2 regions of the Pelosinus fermentans DSM 17108 genome follow, and region 1 is predicted to be linked to the other one. Evidence: riboswitches for the same ligand, from Rfam matches in the RefSeq annotation. Region 1 holds a riboswitch; the other holds the start of a gene.
What was found. Region 1 has a riboswitch for thiamine pyrophosphate ahead of thiS (sulfur carrier protein ThiS). Riboswitches for the same ligand answer to the same signal wherever they lie in the genome.

Region 1 (9,257 bases):
CACCCGGATATTTATTTTGCAAATAATTAGCATGCAGTCCTGTAAAGAAACCATCCCTCCGCCAATCATCAAGACCTAATAAAGCACCTATATTAACCCCTCTCATACCAGCCCTGCAAGCTCTCTCCGGTGCATCTAAACGGTAACGATAGTCCTTCTTAGGGCCTTTTAGATGGAGACGATCATATAGAAGCGGATTATACGTCTCCTGATACATCGTCATGCTTTCTACCCCTGCTTCCATTAATTCAGCGTATTCTTCTTCTTCCATCGCATAGACTTCGATCGCAATGGATGAAAAATAGCGTTTTAAGATTCCCACACACTCTTTCATATAAGGAACACCCGCAATGGCAGGAGCTTCACCTGTAAGAATAAGAATGTGCTGAATCCCTGAAGCTGCAACCGTTTGCGCTTCTTTTTCCACTTCTTCCATGGTCAATTGCTTACGAGTAAAGGTATTGGTTACGTTAAAGCCACAATACGTACATTTATTCGTGCAGTAATCGGACAAATACATTGGCGTGTAAAGTAAAATGACACGTCCAAAATTCTGTACCGTCAATTCATTCGCTTTTTGTGCCATCCATTCTAAATGTTCTTCTGCTTTAGGTGACAGTAAGGCTAAAAAATCTTTTGGAGTCAATCTGTCTTTACCAATAATCCTTTCAATGTCTGCAGAAGTTGTATGTTGAAAGACTGCTTCCATATCAGCATCTGAATACTGTAAAAACTCATCATAAAAACTCATATTCTCCCCCTCAATTATGTAAAAATCCTGTAAGAGGTGATGACGAACTAGCATATTTCTCAGAGCGGCCTAGTCCTGCTAAATACGCTTTTCGTCCAGCAGCTACAGCCATGCCAAATGCCTCTGCCATTAATTCTGGCTGGTTAGCACTAGCTATGGCAGTATTTAGCAAACAAGCTGCTGCCCCCATTTCCATAGCCTCACAAGCATCTGAAGGCTTACCAATACCTGCATCAACAATTACAGGCAAAGCAATTTCCTCTATCAGAATTCTCAGAAGTTCCTTGGTTTTTAATCCTCGATTACTGCCAATCGGCGCACCCAGGGGCATAACTGCCGCTGCACCAACTTCAACTAGATGCTTAGCTACCATTAAATCCGGACTGATATAGGGCAATACAACAAACCCTTCTCCTGCCAGAACTTCTGTGGCCTTAATGGTTTCATAACCATCGGGCAGCAAATATTTATTATCCGAAATAACTTCTATTTTAATCCAATTACCACATCCTGCCGCTTTTGCTAAGCGGGCAATCCGTATTGCTTCTTGGGCATTTCTGGCCCCAGAAGTATTAGGTAATAACTGCATACCCGAAGGAATATGATCCATCACATTCCCCATAGGAGAATTAAAATCAATCCTGCGCAACGCCACTGTTATAACCTCTGATCCAGATTTTTTAACAACTTCAGGAATCAGCGCATCTGCCGAATACTTACCTGTACCAATAAATAAACGACTCTGCAGGCTTCTACCGCCAATTACTAATTGATCCATCATTTTAATCAACCTCCGCCAACAAATTTCAATACTTCTAAACGATCTTGATCTTGCAGAATAATCGTTTTCCATTCTTGCTTTTTTACAATTACCTCATTATGTTCTACAATAATTGTTTCAAGATCCAGTTCTTTAGAAAGCAAAAACTCCCACAAATTCATCTCCTTATCTACATTCGCAACTGTTCCATTTAACACTACCTCCACCCCATTCACCTCCTCAATATAATAAAAAGCCTATCCAAAAGAGGATAAGCTTTTATCAATATTTATATAAAATATATAAAACAGCTTCCCTACGTTGGTACTAACCACATCAGGTTCAAAGGGTCAGGAATTTTCATTCCCGCTCTGCCAAACGGCTCCCCCAGCCAAGTATTCAATTGTTACCCTAAAATAAAAAAGCTCATCCCCAAAAAGGATAAGCTTATATCAATTGCTATAAATATAATATTAGCTTCCCTACGTTGGTACTAACCACATCAGGTTCAAAGGGTCAGGAATTTCTTCCCGCTCTGCCAAACGGCTCCCCCAGCATTATTATTCGATTGACTCAAGTATAATACAGGTATCTCTAATATGCAATGTTTTTATTCTGCCATCGAAAGAGCAATTTCCATCATTTGCGTAAAAGTGGTTTGACGTTCTGCTGCCGATGTAGCCTCACCTGTTACTAAGCTATCGCTCACTGTAACAATGGTCAAAGCATGTACACCATGTTTGGCAGCTAGAGTATATAACCCTGCCGTCTCCATTTCTACTGCCAAAACACCGAATTTCATCCAACGTTTCCAATCTTCCGGGTCATCATGATAAAACGTATCGGTTGTTAGCACATTTCCCACTTTTGCTTCAATCCCTAAACTCGCAGCAACATCGTATGCTTTTTTTAATAACTGAAAGCTGGCAGTCGGTGCATAGGTCATACCAGCAAAACGTTGAAGATTAATATTGGAATCGTGAGATGCTGCCATAGCCAGAACAACATCTTTGATCTTTACGTGTTCTTGCAGTGAACCGCAAGTACCAATACGAATAATATTTTTCACATCATAACTTGTCATTAGTTCACTAGCATAAATCGATATGGAAGGAATCCCCATTCCAGAGCCTTGTACTGAAACTTTTTTCCCATTATAAAATCCAGTGTATCCATACATGCCCCGAACCTCATTATAGCAAACTGCATCTTCTAAAAAATTCTCAGCAATAAATTTAGCCCTTAGAGGATCACCAGGCATTAACACTGTACTGGCGATTTCACCTTGTTTTGCATTAATATGTAGACTCATTTTCTTTTACCTCCATTTATTTAAGCATGTATTAGTACCTCATCTGCATTAAATACTCTGCTAAATTATCTATAGTTTTAGCACCGATGAGGTACTAGTATTCTGCCTATTTTTAGACATTTGTATGATGAAAATCATCTGCAAACTTTTCCTGCACCTGCAAGAATTCATCTAAATTGCTAAAAAGCAACTCTACCAATTCGGGATCAAACTGCCCTCCTTTAGCTTCCTGGAAATAAGATAATACATCTTCCAATGGCCAAGCTTTCTTATATACTCGGTCACAGCTCAGCGCATCAAACACATCCGCTATGGCTGTTATTCTAGCAAAAATATGAATCTCATTACCTTGTAATCCAGAAGAATATCCTCTTCCATCATATCGCTCATGATGCTCTTTTGCAATAATAGCTGCTGCCTGCAGCATATGCAAATGGGAACCCTTTAACATATCATATCCAATATTAGCATGAAGCTTAATAATTTCAAACTCTTCCGGCGTTAATTTCCCTGGCTTATTTAAAATTTCATCAGGTATACCTAATTTGCCAATATCATGCATGGGGGCCGCTAAGTGAAGAGTATCTACATCTTTTTCTGACAATCCATATTTCATTGCTAAAAGACGAGCATATTCTGCTACACGCCGTACATGATTGCCCGTTTCTTTGGATCTTGTCTCTGCCACCTCCGCCAGACGAAAGAAAACTTCCCGCTGTGTATCATACATTTCTAAATGCAGTTTTAAATTTTCAAAAGCAGAGGAAACATTCAGACAAAAAACATCCAATAGACGTCGGTCCAGATCACTAAGTCTTTGGTCGCCTTCCATGTAAATCAAATATACATGTTCATCAGCACTTTGCCAATATAAAATAAAATAGTCTTCTAAAAAAATACTTTGTTTTGCCGCTAAGACATAATCCAGCTTGTCATGTATATCTTGAGAAAGCTTCTCGTAATTTTGTATGTGAAAATCACCAGTAGCTGCCAATACTTTAATTTCACCATCTTTTTTCCGGGTAGCAGCAAAGCTGGATACTTTTAAATATAAACTGTTTTTGTTTAGCCTTAGCATAGCAATCAGCTGCATTAATACACCAGTTGCAAAATTCTGCATCGATTGCATGCGGAAAATTTCCGGTGAAGACTCAATAATCTTCTCTAAGCCTTTTTTATTCATGGCAATTGTCAGTAAATCTCGATGGGAACGCAAAGCAGAAATCAAAGTTGTCAGCAGCTTTTGTGCTGTCAGCTCTGTCTTTTCTTTATAATCATTAATATCATATTCTACAATGACTCTTGCCTCTGGTGCTTCCCCCGGCTGCCCTGTACGTAATACAATCCGAACCAGGCTATTGCCCATCACTTCCCGAATATACTTCACCAGCTGTAGACCAGCATCCGCCCTTTCCATAACTACATCTAATAAAATAAGGGCAATATCTTCATGCTTAAGTAATACGTCTTTCGCCTCACTGGCAGAGTAAACACTGAGCAGCTCAATCTTTTTTCCTTCAAAAACAAAATCATCTAATACGAGCTTCGTAACAATATGTACTTCTTCTTCATCATCAACGATTAAAACCTTTATCCTATCAACTATCTTTGGCTCTACTACATCGGTCTCATCTGCAAATAATAATTCGTCATACATGATTCGTTTCTCCTTTTCCTCGGATACGTTCAGGAAGCTTTACTGTAAACACAGTACCAACCCCTAGCTGACTGGTACATTCGATCGTACCCTCCATTTTGAAAACAACTAAGTTATATACGATATGCATACCAAGACCAGTACCGCCGGTACCTCGGCGAGTGGTGAAAAAAGGATCAAATATCTTCTTCTGCACCTCCGGCGTCATGCCTTTTCCATCATCTGCATAGGTTAAGGTGATAATCCCAGCTGAGTAGGAAATCTCAATAGTTATCGTACCAGCATCATCTGGCTCATAAGCATGCATGATAGAGTTATTTAACATATTCGAAATGATTTGCCAAAAAGCCCCAGGATACCAATAGACTTTAATTGCCTCTGGACAAATCACATTTACCGTGTGATGGGTCTTTTTTAATTGCGGTCTCAAACTTACCAATACATCCTGTATGTATTCTTCCAATTGAAAACTGCGTCGTTCTTCCACCAATTGATCAACTGCCACTTTTTTGAAACTGCGAATTAATTCAGCTGCCCGTTCCAGATTCGTAAAAATAATCTTACTTACATGATTGGAAGACTCTAAATACAATTGTAAATCTGATTTTTTCATCTGGCCATCTGAAAATTTCCGATCCAACTCACCTGTTTTCTCTGACAAATGGGAAATTGCCGTAATGCTATTCCCTACTGGCGTATTAATTTCATGTGCCACGCCCGCTACTAACTCCCCTAATAAAGCCATCTTTTCTACTTCTACTAAATGACTGCGAGTTTGCTGCAAATCTTCTAAGGTATGCCGCAGAGCAGAATTCGTATCCTGCAATGCCCTTGTTCGCTCGGATACTTGATTCTCTAGTTCCCTATTTAAATGACGAATTTCTTCCTCAACCTTTTTTCGACTGTTTATATTAATCGCCAATATGGCAACCAGCAATAGCAAGATCATGAATACCACTGTTAAGAACCATACTAAATATTTATATGTCTCATAGAAGGTAACAGGACTATTTACGACAACACTGCCTACAGGCAAGGATTCTTTTTTTATTCCAGCCTTGCGCAATGCATGATAATCAAACATATACTGCTGAATACTTTCCTTTATCACAGGCATATTAACTGGAGGAATTCTTTCGAAGACAACTTTCCGAGCTAATTCACCAGCTATTTTCCCTTGATTAAACCCGCTGGTTACCTTTCCGCCCAACATACCAGACTTTAAATAAAAATCCCAAAAACAATATACAGGCACCTTACTATTTGCTCCAATTAGTTCCCCTGCTTCTTCATAGCTAAAAATAGTTTCATCTTTATCCACATTGAAAGTCATTAGCAAGACTACTGTATCATCAGAAAGAGCAGCTATCTTCTCCAGCACTTCAGACATCGCCATTTTCTCTAGAAAAATAAACTGTATTTTGCTATCAAAACTAGGCATGATTTTTTCGAGTAATTGCTTATTGGCTTTGCCAACTGTCGTCTCATCGTTGATAACAACTATTTTTGTCACCTGTGGCTGTAACAATAAAGCCGCTTCAATCGTACTCTTTATATCCACGTCCTCAATGATACCTGTCACCCATGTTTTATCCTGTATAGCCGTCTCGTCAAAATAATTTACACCACAAAAAATGATCGGGGTAGAAGGAAAAAGTGTTTGCTGATATGCTAATGCAAAATCATAAGCTGCATCGTCCGTAACAATAACTGCATCAAATTTCTTTCCTTTGTATTTTTGCTCATAGAGCTTATATAAACTGTCTAAATAGTCAGAAGTAATATTCTGTTTCGTATCCATATAATCAAAATACAGCACTGCCTGTTTATCTTGCTGGAAGACCGACTTAATGCCCTGTTCTTCTAATTTTACCCAAGGCATTTCCGAATGATAGGAATGAAGTACTAAAATCTTTTTTCTGTCTTTACGATATAATTCCTCACGGTCATTAGCCTCGGAATGGACAATATTCCCATCCTTATATCTTGACCAAGGAATGATTTCTCCTGCTATTTCTTGCTTAATAAGCAGAATAAAAGTTCCACCTAATAAAAAAGTAATAATCAACACCGTTAGCAACGTAAAAGAAACTGCATATTTCACAGTTATTTCCCCCTGCGTATCAAACGTTTCAATCCTTTATACAACTTTCGCCATTTTTCATCCAGAACCTTCCTATTCGTTGGAAAATCTTCATATCCAGCCAATCTGTTTATGGCTAAAATTATCGTATTTTATATATGAGATCAGATCTTATTGGACTTTTGGAGAGGGCTTCATTCCCTTATTACTAAAAAAATGAGACTTATAACCTAATCATTAGGTTATAAGTCTCATTTTTCATTTTAAGAGCAAATCGCATAGAAATCACTCATGAAGAGTATTGGATTTATCCAGTAAATGAATTAACCATACTCTACCTACTGCAACCGTTGGTACGGCAAATAACATTCCTGTAATGCCAAAAAGATGACCAAAAAGCAAGATGGTAACCATGATAAATACAGGGTGAACCTTAATCGCTTTGCCGACTACTTTGGGATATATAATATTATGATTTATCTTTAATAAAATAATATAAAATAGCAGTACTTTAAAGGCTAGCAAGGGAGAATAGGACAGGGCAACCAAAGTACCTGGAACCGTGGCTACTATAGAACCAATAACAGGTACAAACTCCGATAAAGCAGATACTAATGCCAAGACATGAGCATAAGGCAGACCAAAGATATAACTTCCCAGGAACACGACAAAACCTGAAAAAATAGAAATTAACATCTGTCCTCTAATATAGCCGCCCAGCACAATATTAATATCACCAAAGAAAGCAGCAAAGCGTTTTACCTGTAAAGGCGGTAAAAAATCTGCAATAGAAGAGGCAATTTTTCGCCCGTCTTTTAATAAGTAAAAAGTTAAGAAAGGTACTGCAATCATTTCTGCAACTCCTGAAAAAGTACGAATTAAAGGTATCACCGATTCTTTTACCATATCCACGGCAAAAACAACCGTATCACGCAGCACCTGATTACCATACTCTGCAAATTCGGCGGGCAGCATATTAACCACAATAGAAGAATCAAAATGAATAATAAAGGCCGGAAACTCGCGGATAAAACCTGCTAAATCAGGTAATATCGTGCGAAAAATCACACTCATCAGCACTGCCAGCACACCAAAAAAACCAAACAATGCCAAGAGTACTGCTACCCCACGAGAAATTGAACGAGAAAGCCGAAGCACTATCGGATCGAGCAAAATAAACAATAATGCAGTAACAAGTAAAAGTATCAATAAGGATTTAGCATATATATATAACACCGATACCAAAACAATAAAAAATAAAAAAAATATAAAAATACAATCTTTCCAGAGAGTCCCCCACTGTAATGGAGTCATTCTCTTACTATCACTAATCATAATTATCTCCCCTTATCAGCATAGTAAAAATACCTATTTTTGATAATCACTGCTCATTTAGCATAAAGATGCATATTCATGCGTTTTAACATGCTGCTTCTTAGTATCCCTATCCTGCGTCTATTTTAGTCTTTCCCCTAATCTCTCAAACACCATTACGGTCTTTAGATTTCAGTGACGCTTCACATTATATAACAATTATTACTACCTTTCTATCTTAGCTATGAATAAAAACGCCACATCTGCTGTGACGTTTTAAAAATTCTTACTCATCTTCACATATTTCATTCCATCTTTTGTTGCAGCCTCTTCTATTTCTTCAAAGCCAAATTTTTTATAGAAATCGATTTTATTCACTCTTGCATTGCACCAAAATGATGTTGCACCTTGTTTTTCTGCCTCTTTTAATACATAATCCAATAACACGCTTCCATAACCTTTCCCTTGCAATTCTTGCAGGGTTGCAAATTTTCTAAATTGGACTACATTATTTTTTTCGAAAAGCGATATTACAGAAATTAGGTCATGATTCACAAATAAACCAAAATGTTTTCCCAATTCATCATCTTTTAATTTTATATATTCGATATCTTTTTCCGGCCACATTACTTTATGTCTCAAATACCATGTCTCTTTTGCAGAAATCTCTTTTACATCAATTTTACTCTCCCCCTTATTAGGCTCTTTTAACTATATCATATATGTCAGTTTTATTACAATTCAATCTCCCTTAAAAAGAATCTTTATAACGAAACAGCATTTTTTAATATGCTTCATAAAAAAGCACCTACAAATCCTTACTAAAGGTTTCTAGGTGCACTAATAAGTGTTTTCCCAACCATCACGCCAGGCAAACATTTAATTCATTCTTATCCAGCTTTTTGAGTTAGTTCAACATTATAAAATTTATTTATTGCCTCATCCAGCCTCTGACTAACCACTAAAACATCTGGATGTGATATTCCCTTTTTGAGTGCCATTACGTGCATTTCTTCCCGTAAGTGATCTATCATATACCATAAAGTTTTCATGACAATTTCCTTTCTATTTTTTATACATTAATCATTATAATGTATACATTAATACAAAATTTGTCGAAGTACAGTTCTCAGATAAACTTTATTTTTCTATTTACATTCAAAAAAACCTTTTCCATCATCATCGTATAAATAGACCTGCTACCCATGACCTTACAGGTATATCTTATACCAACATCTCCACCTTTCACCAGATGCAGCTTGCTCTTAATTATAGTATGCTCATAAAAAAAGCGCCTTGCAAAGCCTTATATCATAAAGGTTGCAAAGCATTTTATTTTATTCCCACTCAGTTTAACGGTATTATGTGGAGTTTATTTAT
Region 2 (9,257 bases), 1.6 Mb from region 1:
ACTGCTTTTTTATCCATTGGAAATGACACCGCCTTTCTTCATAAGCTCAGGTGTCATAGCCCACACGGCATCAAACAGCCGCATCCGAAACGTGCCGATTCCTTCTCCTGCCTGCAAAGACTGCTGTGCCAATTCCCCGGCTAAGCCCATGATCATAATGCCTGCTGCCGCTCCCACAAACCAATCCTCCGTTGCTCCACAAAAAGAAGCAACCAATGATGTAGCCATACATCCTGTACCTGTAACTTGAGATAAAATAGGATGACCATTATCAATCAAGCAAACTCGATCTCCCTGAGCAATGATATCCTGCTTTCCGGTAATCGCAATTACACAGTTAAGCTTTTTAGAAAGGAGTTTGGCTACTGTTTTTCCATCCTCTTCATCAGCAGTCGAATCAACCCCCTTAATCTGTACCTCCAATCCAGCCAAAATCTTCATTTCCGACATATTGCCGCGAATGACCGACGGCCCAACTTCTTCTATGATTCGCTTGGCAGTGGCAGTTCGAAGACTGGTTGCTCCCACTCCCACGGGATCAAAAACAATAGGAATGCCGCGTTCTTTCGCCTTTTTGCCAACCGCCAGCATGGACTCAATACTTCGCGAATTTAAAGTTCCTATATTTAATACCAAAGACGAAGCAAAGGAAACCATTTCTTCTACTTCTCCTATATCATCTGCCATAACAGGAGAAGCACCAATGGTCAGAGTTATATTGGCACAATCGTTCACTGTCACATAGTTCGTAATATGATGTACCAGAGGCTTTTTGGTTTTTACAGTTATGAGGCTGTCGGATATTTTTTGCAGGATTTCCATTCTTTTGTATACCCCCAAATGATTTTATAAAGTAGTGATGTAAGGAGTAGAACCGGCATGGTCGCTCCCAGTACAAACTCCATGGTAATAAACTGATGATACATAATAACTCCTAAGGCCCAAACTGCCAGAGCACTCCAATTTACAAGAAGGTCTGGACGCAATTGCCTGTTTTTAATAATAAAATACTCAGTTAATAGTACCGCAAATAATGGAGCAAAAACAGATCCAATGGCAAGGAGGAAATTTTCGTACTGCTCAATATTCACCCACAAAGCGATACCCGTGCCAATCACCGTCATAAATAAAGCAATTCGTTTCTCATCCAGCTTCGGAAAAATATTAGTAAAACTAATCCCAGCAGAATAAGCATCTAAGAAAGTAGTTGTTACTGTTGCCAGCACAATAATGCCTAGAGCTGATAATCCTAAATTAGCTGCCAGCATCATAGCAGAAGGTTCGGGATTGCCTGCAATAATAGCAGCGCCTAAGCCAATCAGATACATCCAGCAGCTGCCAATAAAATAACCTAGCCCGCTGCCCAAAGCTGCACTTGTTTTACTTTTCGCAAAGCGTGTATAGTCAGCAATCAGCGGCAACCAGGACAATGGCATAATAATACTCAATTCTAATGCCTCACCAAAAGACATTCCTCCCATAGGCGGTGCATTTAAAGCGGTACTATCTTTAAATACTACATTACTTAAGAGTACCGTAATGCCAAACAACAAAAATACGGCTGCCATATTCACTTTCTTTAAGCCGTCCTCTCTGCCAAGAGCGATCCACAGAAGAACTAAGCCGCCAATCCCCATGCTCCAAAGAGAAAGCTGATCCATTCCCCACAGCATTTTGCTGATTTCATTAGCTGACCGGGCTGCCGCAATAATCATAACTGCTGTCCACCCTACAAGCTGCAGCACATTTAACACAGAAAATAAATAAGATCCATATACGCCAAAAGAAATACGGGTAGAGACGATAGCTGGTATCCGTTCCTGGGTACCAATAATACCGCCCAGCACCAAAATAATCACACCAACCACATGACCAATCACAATGGCCATTACTCCGCTTTGAAACCCAAGAGGAGCTAATAACCCTCCTGTTAAAATTTCAGCAATGGATACTGCCGCACCAAACCATAAAAATAAAAAGTGCTTAAAACCTAATGTATTATTTGTTTCATTCGTCATTTAACATACCTGCGCCTTTATATAAATTATAAAAATGATGAACAGGACCAACACCTTTACCAATGGCAAAAGAGTGTTCAATCGCCGTGTGAATATATTCCTTCCCCTTAGAAACTGCTTCTTGCGCAGAATACCCCCTAGCCAAATTGGCAGCAATTGCAGCCGACAAGGTGCAGCCTGTGCCATGGGTATTTTGTGTAGCAATTCGAGGTGTACTCAAATGCTGATAGCTTTCTCCATCAAATAAAATATCGGTAGCATCATCTTCCCGATGTCCGCCTTTTAGCAGTACATACTTTGGTCCTAATTGATGAATGAATTTAGCAGCTTCTTCCATATCCTTCAAGCTATGAATCTTTAGTCCACTAATTTCTTCTGCCTCGGGAATGTTAGGCGTTACAACTGATGCTAAGGGCAGCAGATAAGAGATCAATGCTTCTACCGCCTCGGGCTGCAACAAATAGTAACCGCTTTTCGATATCATTACGGGATCTACGACAATGTTCTGGGCATTATATTTTTTAAGACCATTTGCTATGGCTTTAATCGTTTCCGTACGGGAAACCATGCCGATTTTCACAGCATCTACTGTAATGTCATCAAAAATAGCTTCAATCTGTTTATCAATCACAGCTACATCAATATCCTGTACAGCAAATACTCCTTGGGTATTTTGTGCTGTCACTGCTGTAATCACACTCATGCCAAATACTCCATGTGCCGAAAAAGCCTTCAGATCGGCTTGAATCCCAGCCCCGCCACTTGAATCAGAACCAGCTATCGTTAGTACCTTCTTCATATAAATTCCCCCTTATTGAAATCACAAAATTGTACTTAAATTATAAAAATGATTGAACCGCAGAGGCGCAGAGAACGCTGAGAGGGAGTATAAATCTCTATTCCGCCATCTTTCTCTGTGCTCTCTGCGCCTCTGCGGTTCCTTTTTCATTTGTTTTTCCTCTCAACATTTCTTTTTAAATTTAAGCTGCGAATATATAAAAAAGCACATCCATAAGGATGCGCTTTAGCATATACAAAGACTCTATCGCTCATCCCTCCGCTGGCATTACCCAGATCAGGTTAAAAAGGGTCATAGATTTCAGATCTATCTCTCAGCCGGCTCATCCAGCTCCCCTTGACGTGAAATATTCTTTTCAGGATCATCGTAACATATCTTACTACTCTTTTCAACCAAAGTATTTTACAATTGGCTTATCCTTTGCAAAGCTGCCGCCAAAGATTCACCTAAATCGCAGGTCTGCCAACTAAAAGAAAATAAACCCGCTTATAAAAAGCGGGTTTATCCGACGACTAAAGATCGTCTACATTAAGAAACATCAACATCAATCTCTTTTTTATGCTTCTTAAATTTTTTAATGGAACCTACGCCCTGCTCAATCAGGACAAATAGTACAGGGATCAAGAATATCCCCAGGATGGTTGCTGCCAGCATGCCGCCAACAACTGCCGTTCCCATAGAATTTCTTGCACCAGCACCAGCACCTGTAGCAACTACAAGAGGCAAACATCCAATAATGAAAGCCAATGACGTCATTATGATAGGACGTAACCGTAATTTAGCGGCCTCAATAGCGGCTGCAACAGGATCCATTCCCTTATCAACCCTAACTTTGGCATATTCTACAATTAGAATTGCATTCTTAGCCGCCAATCCAATGAGCATAACCATCCCAATTTGCATGTACACATCATTTTGCAAATTACGAGCATATTGGAAGAAAATTGCTCCAAAGATACCTGTAGGGACTGAGAGCAAAACTGCAAAAGGAATACCAAAGCTTTCGTAAAGAGCTGCCAAACATAAGAATACAAACAGCAGCGCAAAACCAAAAACATAAGGAGCACGACCAGCTGATACTTTTTCTTCACGGCTCTGATCGGTCCACTCATAACCAAAATCTTTAGGCAATGTTTGTGCTGCCACTTCTTCCAATGCCGTTAAGGCCTGCCCAGAACTATAACCAGCCGCTGGATTTCCCCCCACCTGAATGGCTCTATAGCCATTAAAGCGTTTAATGGAAGAAGGAGCAGTAATCACTTGCGGTTTTAATAAAGTATTAAGTGGCACCATAGCGCCAGAAGAGCTACGGACGAAGAAGAAACGAGTACCGTCTACATCATTACGGAATTTTTGTTCCGCCTGCATAACGACTTTATAGGATCGACCAAAACGGTTAAAATCATTGACCTGCACGCCGCCAAGAAAGGTCTGCAAAGCAGTAAACACATCATTTACCGGGATACCTAACTGCTCTGCCTTCTCCCGGTCTACTTCAAAGCGATACCCAGGAGTATCAATGCCAAAAGTAGAATAAATCATACCAATTTCCGGTCGTGTACGAGCAGCGGCCATAAATTCTTTGGATATCCGATCCATTTCCTCAATGGTATTACCACCTTTATCTTGGATCATCATGGTAAAGCCGCCTACGGTACCAATACCGGGCAATGAAGGAGCATTAAAGGAAGTAACCTTCGCCTCAGGAACATGAGCACTATTCGCTAAGGTTTTCATAACTTGATCTTGAACGCCTAAACCAGGTGCCTTTCGTTCATCCCAATCTGCAAGTTTTGTAAAAATAATTGCAGAGTTGGCTTTGGCAGCACCAGCTAAAATATCATAGCCTTGAATAACAATGGCATCCGATACGCCTTGCTGAGCACGCATATCATCGGCTATTTTATTCGCTACAGTAGCAGTACGATTCGCACTTGCCGCCTCTGGCAAGCTTACACTGGTAATAAAGAATCCTTGGTCTTCACTAGGAACAAAGGAAGATGGCACCAGTTGAAATAGCTTGCCAGTTACAAGTAATAGCACTACCAAGAAAACAATACCTAAAGCAGATCGTTTAATCAGCTTTCCTAAACCACTGCCATACTTTTCTACGGTTGCCTCAAATGCATCATTGAATTTGTTAAAAAACTTTTCCAGCATGCCTGAGTGGGCATTGGGATCATGAGGTTTTAACACTAATGCGCAAAGAGCTGGTGTCAAAGACAACGCCACAATGGCAGACAATGCCATGGATACCGCAATGGTCAAAGCAAACTGTTTGTATAAAACACCTGTAGTTCCGCCAAAAAAGGCTACAGGAATAAACACAGATGCCAGCACAAAAGCAATGGCAACAACAGGACCCGACACTTCACTCATGGCCAATTTCGTTGCTTCTTTTGGGCTAAGGCCCGTATAGCGCATATGATATTCGACTGCTTCAATTACAATAATCGCATCATCAACTACCAACCCAATGGCCAATACCATGGCAAAAAGAGTCAGCGTATTGATAGAAAAGCCCATCACCATAAATGCAGCAAAGGTCCCAATCAAAGAAACGGGAATAGCAAGCATTGGAATAAGAGTAGCACGCCAGCTTTGCAAAAATAAAAATACGACTAAAAGCACTAGTACCAGAGCTTCTGCAAAGGTTTTGGCAACCTCTTTCATGGATTCACGCACATACTTGGTATTATCAACGATGGAATAATAAGCAACATCTGATGGAAATTTCTTTGATGCTACCTCTAAGGCTTCCTGTACTTTCGTAATGGTGTCTAATGCATTTGCATCGGTAGTAAGCTGAACCGCAAAGGCTACCGATTGATGACCATTCAGGAAACTCTGGAAGCCATACTCCTTAGAGCCCATCTCAACCTTGGCGACATCTTTTATGCGAATGAAATTGTTATCTTTAGAGCTGACAATAATATTTTCAAATTCTTCAGGCTCAGTCAAACGACCTTGTACCCGGGCTGTATATTGAAATTCCTGCTGGGAAGCAGAAGGTCTTTGGCCAATGGTTCCTGCCGGAGCCTGCACATTTTGGGTAGTAATCGCACTAGAAATATCACTCCCCGTGAGTCCTAACTGCGCCATTTTATCTGGCTGCAGCCAGATCCTCATCCCATAATCAGCACCATATTCCATAATATTCCCTACGCCCTTGATTCTCTTCAGCTCTTCGATAAGGTAGATACTACCATAGTTCTTTAGAAACGTACTATCATAGCTTCCCTTTGGAGACCATAAGGAAAAGATCAGAGAATTATCGGGAGAAACCTTACGAGTCGTAATACCTGTTGCAGTAACCTCAGCAGGCAGTGACGCATTGGCTTGTGCAACCCGATTTTGAGTTTGCACTGTTGCCATATCAGCGTTTTTACTTAAATCAAACTTTGCCGTCAAAGAGTACGAACCGGAGTCAGAACTTGTTGACTGCATGGAAACCATATCTTCTGTCCCATTGACTTGCAGTTCAATCAATTGGGCCATTGTCTGTTCTACAACTTCAGCATTTGCTCCAGTGTAATTACCACTTACACTAACTTGCGGCGGCGTAATCTGCGGATATTGGGCTATCGGCAGATTGAATGCTGAGATTAAACCAACTAATGTAATAACGATCGATAATACAATCGCAAAAATGGGACGTTCAATAAAAAACTTAGCCACCAGATTACCTCCTATTGCTTCGCCGGAGTTTGTAACTCATCCGGGCCGATCATGATTACAGATACAGGTGTTCCTGGCGGAGTCTTCAGAAAGCCTTCTACAACAATGCGGTCGTTTTCAGTAACGCCCTCTTCTACTACCCACATATTGCCAACTTTCGTACCCATCTTAACTACCCGTGTTTCTGCTTTATCTCCTTCACCCACAACAGTAACAAGGGTCTTATCCAGCATCTGCTGAACAGCTCTTTGCGGAATTAATAAGGCTCCTGGGCGCACTTCACTTTGTACCGCAACACGAGCAAACATACCGGGAACCAGAAGCTTGTCAGGATTGGCAAAAGATGCTTTAAAACTCAGTGTACCTGTGCCAGTTGCTAATCCTTTATCTACCTGTTCAATTTGCCCAGTGAGTGGATAGGCAGATCCATCGCTGAGAATCAGCTTCAAATCCCCTCCCCATTCTGCTGGAGAAGCACCTTTATTTTTAGCAAATTGTAAATATTCATTTTCACTCATACTAAACTTTACCATGACTGGATCAACAGAAGAGATTGTAGCCATAATGGTCGATCCTGCCGATACAAAGCTGCCAATGCTTAAATCGTTAATATCAATCCTGCCATTCAAGGGAGAAAGTATCGTTGTGTCCTCAAGATCTTGTTGTGCTTGCTGCACCTTAGCCCAATTGGCATTGGCTGCAGCAGCATTTTGCCTTTCTTCTGCCAATGAATTATCCAAGGTTTGTTGGGAAACGGCACCTTGCGAAGCAAGCTGGTTGTATCTGTCAACATCCTTACGTGTTTTCGCCAATAAGGCTTCTGCTTGAGCAGCTGTTGCCTGATTTGTCAGTAATGCGGAGTTATATTGACGGCTGTCAATGCGAAATATTGGCTGCCCCTCAGTTACTTCAGCTCCGCCGGTTACCATTTTATCCACAATATTACCGGAAACCTTAGCCCGTACTTGGACTTCATTTTTTGCTTCTATAGTACCGACAAATTCATATGCAATTGGAGTATCTTTCCGAACTACCTGCATCGCTTTTACTTCCACAGCCTGCGGTGCCGGTGCTGCCTGCTTACTGCAGCCGCTTATTATCACCATACTAAAAATAATTAATGCCATATAATTGCGCCATCTTACTTTTGAACTTATGCGAACCAAATTATTTACCTCCCTTAACTCTGCTAACACTAATTTTTACCTGCTGTTACTCCACTGTTGTATTCACATCATAAACACCTTTATGGAATATACCTTATGTAAGGTAGAATTTTCCCCTGTATATTGAAATCACTCCTTTTCAAAATGACTATTCAGTCAATCTTATTTTTATTCGACGAATTTATTACAATCCCTTCCTGCAAATCACTTTTTTTTTAAAGTTGAAGATTTAAAAAAGATGTCAAAAAAGACACCTTTTTCTGATTATTCTCCCATTAAAATTTTTTCATGAATTTTTAATATCATCTGTCCATAAGTTTTTCCAGGGACAGCCCATTTACCGTTTAAATCCGTCCATGTAAGAGATTGCCCGAACTTATCCGTACTCTTTACTAGATTATATCGGGGATCAACAATCGATAGTGCTGGCGGCCGTTTTGTCGTATAGGCCAACAAATGTTGAATCTGCGCCCTAACACCAACTTGCGCTGAAGGGAACCACGCCCCCTTAACACCGTTGCCTGTTGTTCCCAGTCCACAGTAATTATTCTGTAATGGTATCACATCACCGCCATAACGAAAATTGCCCGTTTCATGTAATGCTTGTGCAAATGCTAAATCTGGCCGGATTCCTTCCAATCCTGCCTCTTGGTAATAATGCTCAACCAACTGCTTAGGAGTGGTTGTAAGCAAAGGCAAGGGATTTCGCTTTAGAAGATATGTTACACATTGTTCTTGCGTCGCAATTGATGATCCCATAATCGTAAAATCAACTACAACGTCATTTGTAAAATAACTTTTTTTAACCATTGCAGGCTGAAAAATTTCAAAAGCAAAGGTATTCGATAATCCCCATATCCAAAGAACCATCAACCCAAAACATATTTTAATAAAGCTAAATTTCCTCACTTTCTACCTCCCATAAATCACATTCCTTCCATATAAAAGAACTATTTTACAAAGATCTATATAATCCTGCTGCCATTTTTCCTTTTATTGTTCTAACCGAATCCTTAAAGAATCATGCTCTATCTCCTGAGCCTTTTTACCCATAAGGGAAAAAGCCCATTGAATGGAAGGTCCCAACGTCAAAGCAATAATGATGGTACCAATACCAATCGGTCCTCCTAGAAAGTAGCCTAAAATTGCAATACTGCTTTCAATGACAGTTCTGACTTTCCACACTGGATAACCTGTTTTAGTAACCGCTCCCACCATGAAGCTATCCCTAGGACCGGCCCCCAGAGCAGCAGAAAGATAAAAAAAGCTTCCCCAGCCAATAATTAAAATACCTGCCAGTAAGAGTCCGCTTTGGAATAACCAAGATGTAGGATCAGGAATCCACCTATTATCCATAATTACATCCATAAAAAAACCGATGAAATACATATTAGCAATGGTGCCCCAGCCTGGCTTCATTCCTAAAAAGTAACTGACAATAATCACTAAAATTCCTGTTAACTGGGATACTTGCCCTAAGGTCAACGGAAGAAAATGAATCAGTCCTATATGAAGAGCATCCCATGGTGATGTCCCTAAATTGCTCTTAATGGTCATTACAATTCCAAGAGCAAAAAGAAATAATCCCAAAAATAA

Region 2: another riboswitch for thiamine pyrophosphate. It lies ahead of thiD (bifunctional hydroxymethylpyrimidine kinase/phosphomethylpyrimidine kinase); the one in region 1 lies ahead of thiS (sulfur carrier protein ThiS).

Annotation. Positions count from the first base shown of each region.
Region 1 covers NZ_AKVN02000001.1:3,273,094-3,282,350, forward strand. Annotated here, with positions in the region: gene thiH (2-iminoacetate synthase ThiH) at 1-751, opposite strand, end outside; gene FR7_RS15125 (thiazole synthase) at 762-1,532, opposite strand; gene thiS (sulfur carrier protein ThiS) at 1,538-1,738, opposite strand; TPP riboswitch at 1,808-1,910, opposite strand; TPP riboswitch at 1,974-2,074, opposite strand; gene deoD (purine-nucleoside phosphorylase) at 2,122-2,823, opposite strand; gene FR7_RS15140 (DUF3369 domain-containing protein) at 2,936-4,480, opposite strand; gene FR7_RS15145 (sensor histidine kinase) at 4,473-6,584, opposite strand; gene FR7_RS15150 (AI-2E family transporter) at 6,849-7,898, opposite strand; gene FR7_RS15155 (GNAT family N-acetyltransferase) at 8,154-8,519, opposite strand; gene FR7_RS15160 (aspartyl-phosphate phosphatase Spo0E family protein) at 8,768-8,929, opposite strand.
Region 2 covers NZ_AKVN02000001.1:1,660,588-1,669,844, reverse strand. Annotated here, with positions in the region: gene thiE (thiamine phosphate synthase) at 1-17, opposite strand, end outside; gene thiM (hydroxyethylthiazole kinase) at 10-822, opposite strand; gene cytX (putative hydroxymethylpyrimidine transporter CytX) at 786-2,018, opposite strand; gene thiD (bifunctional hydroxymethylpyrimidine kinase/phosphomethylpyrimidine kinase) at 2,008-2,817, opposite strand; TPP riboswitch at 3,054-3,164, opposite strand; gene FR7_RS07350 (efflux RND transporter permease subunit) at 3,346-6,495, opposite strand; gene FR7_RS07345 (efflux RND transporter periplasmic adaptor subunit) at 6,507-7,691, opposite strand; gene FR7_RS07340 (glucosaminidase domain-containing protein) at 7,926-8,570, opposite strand; gene FR7_RS07335 (YczE/YyaS/YitT family protein) at 8,655-9,257, opposite strand, start outside.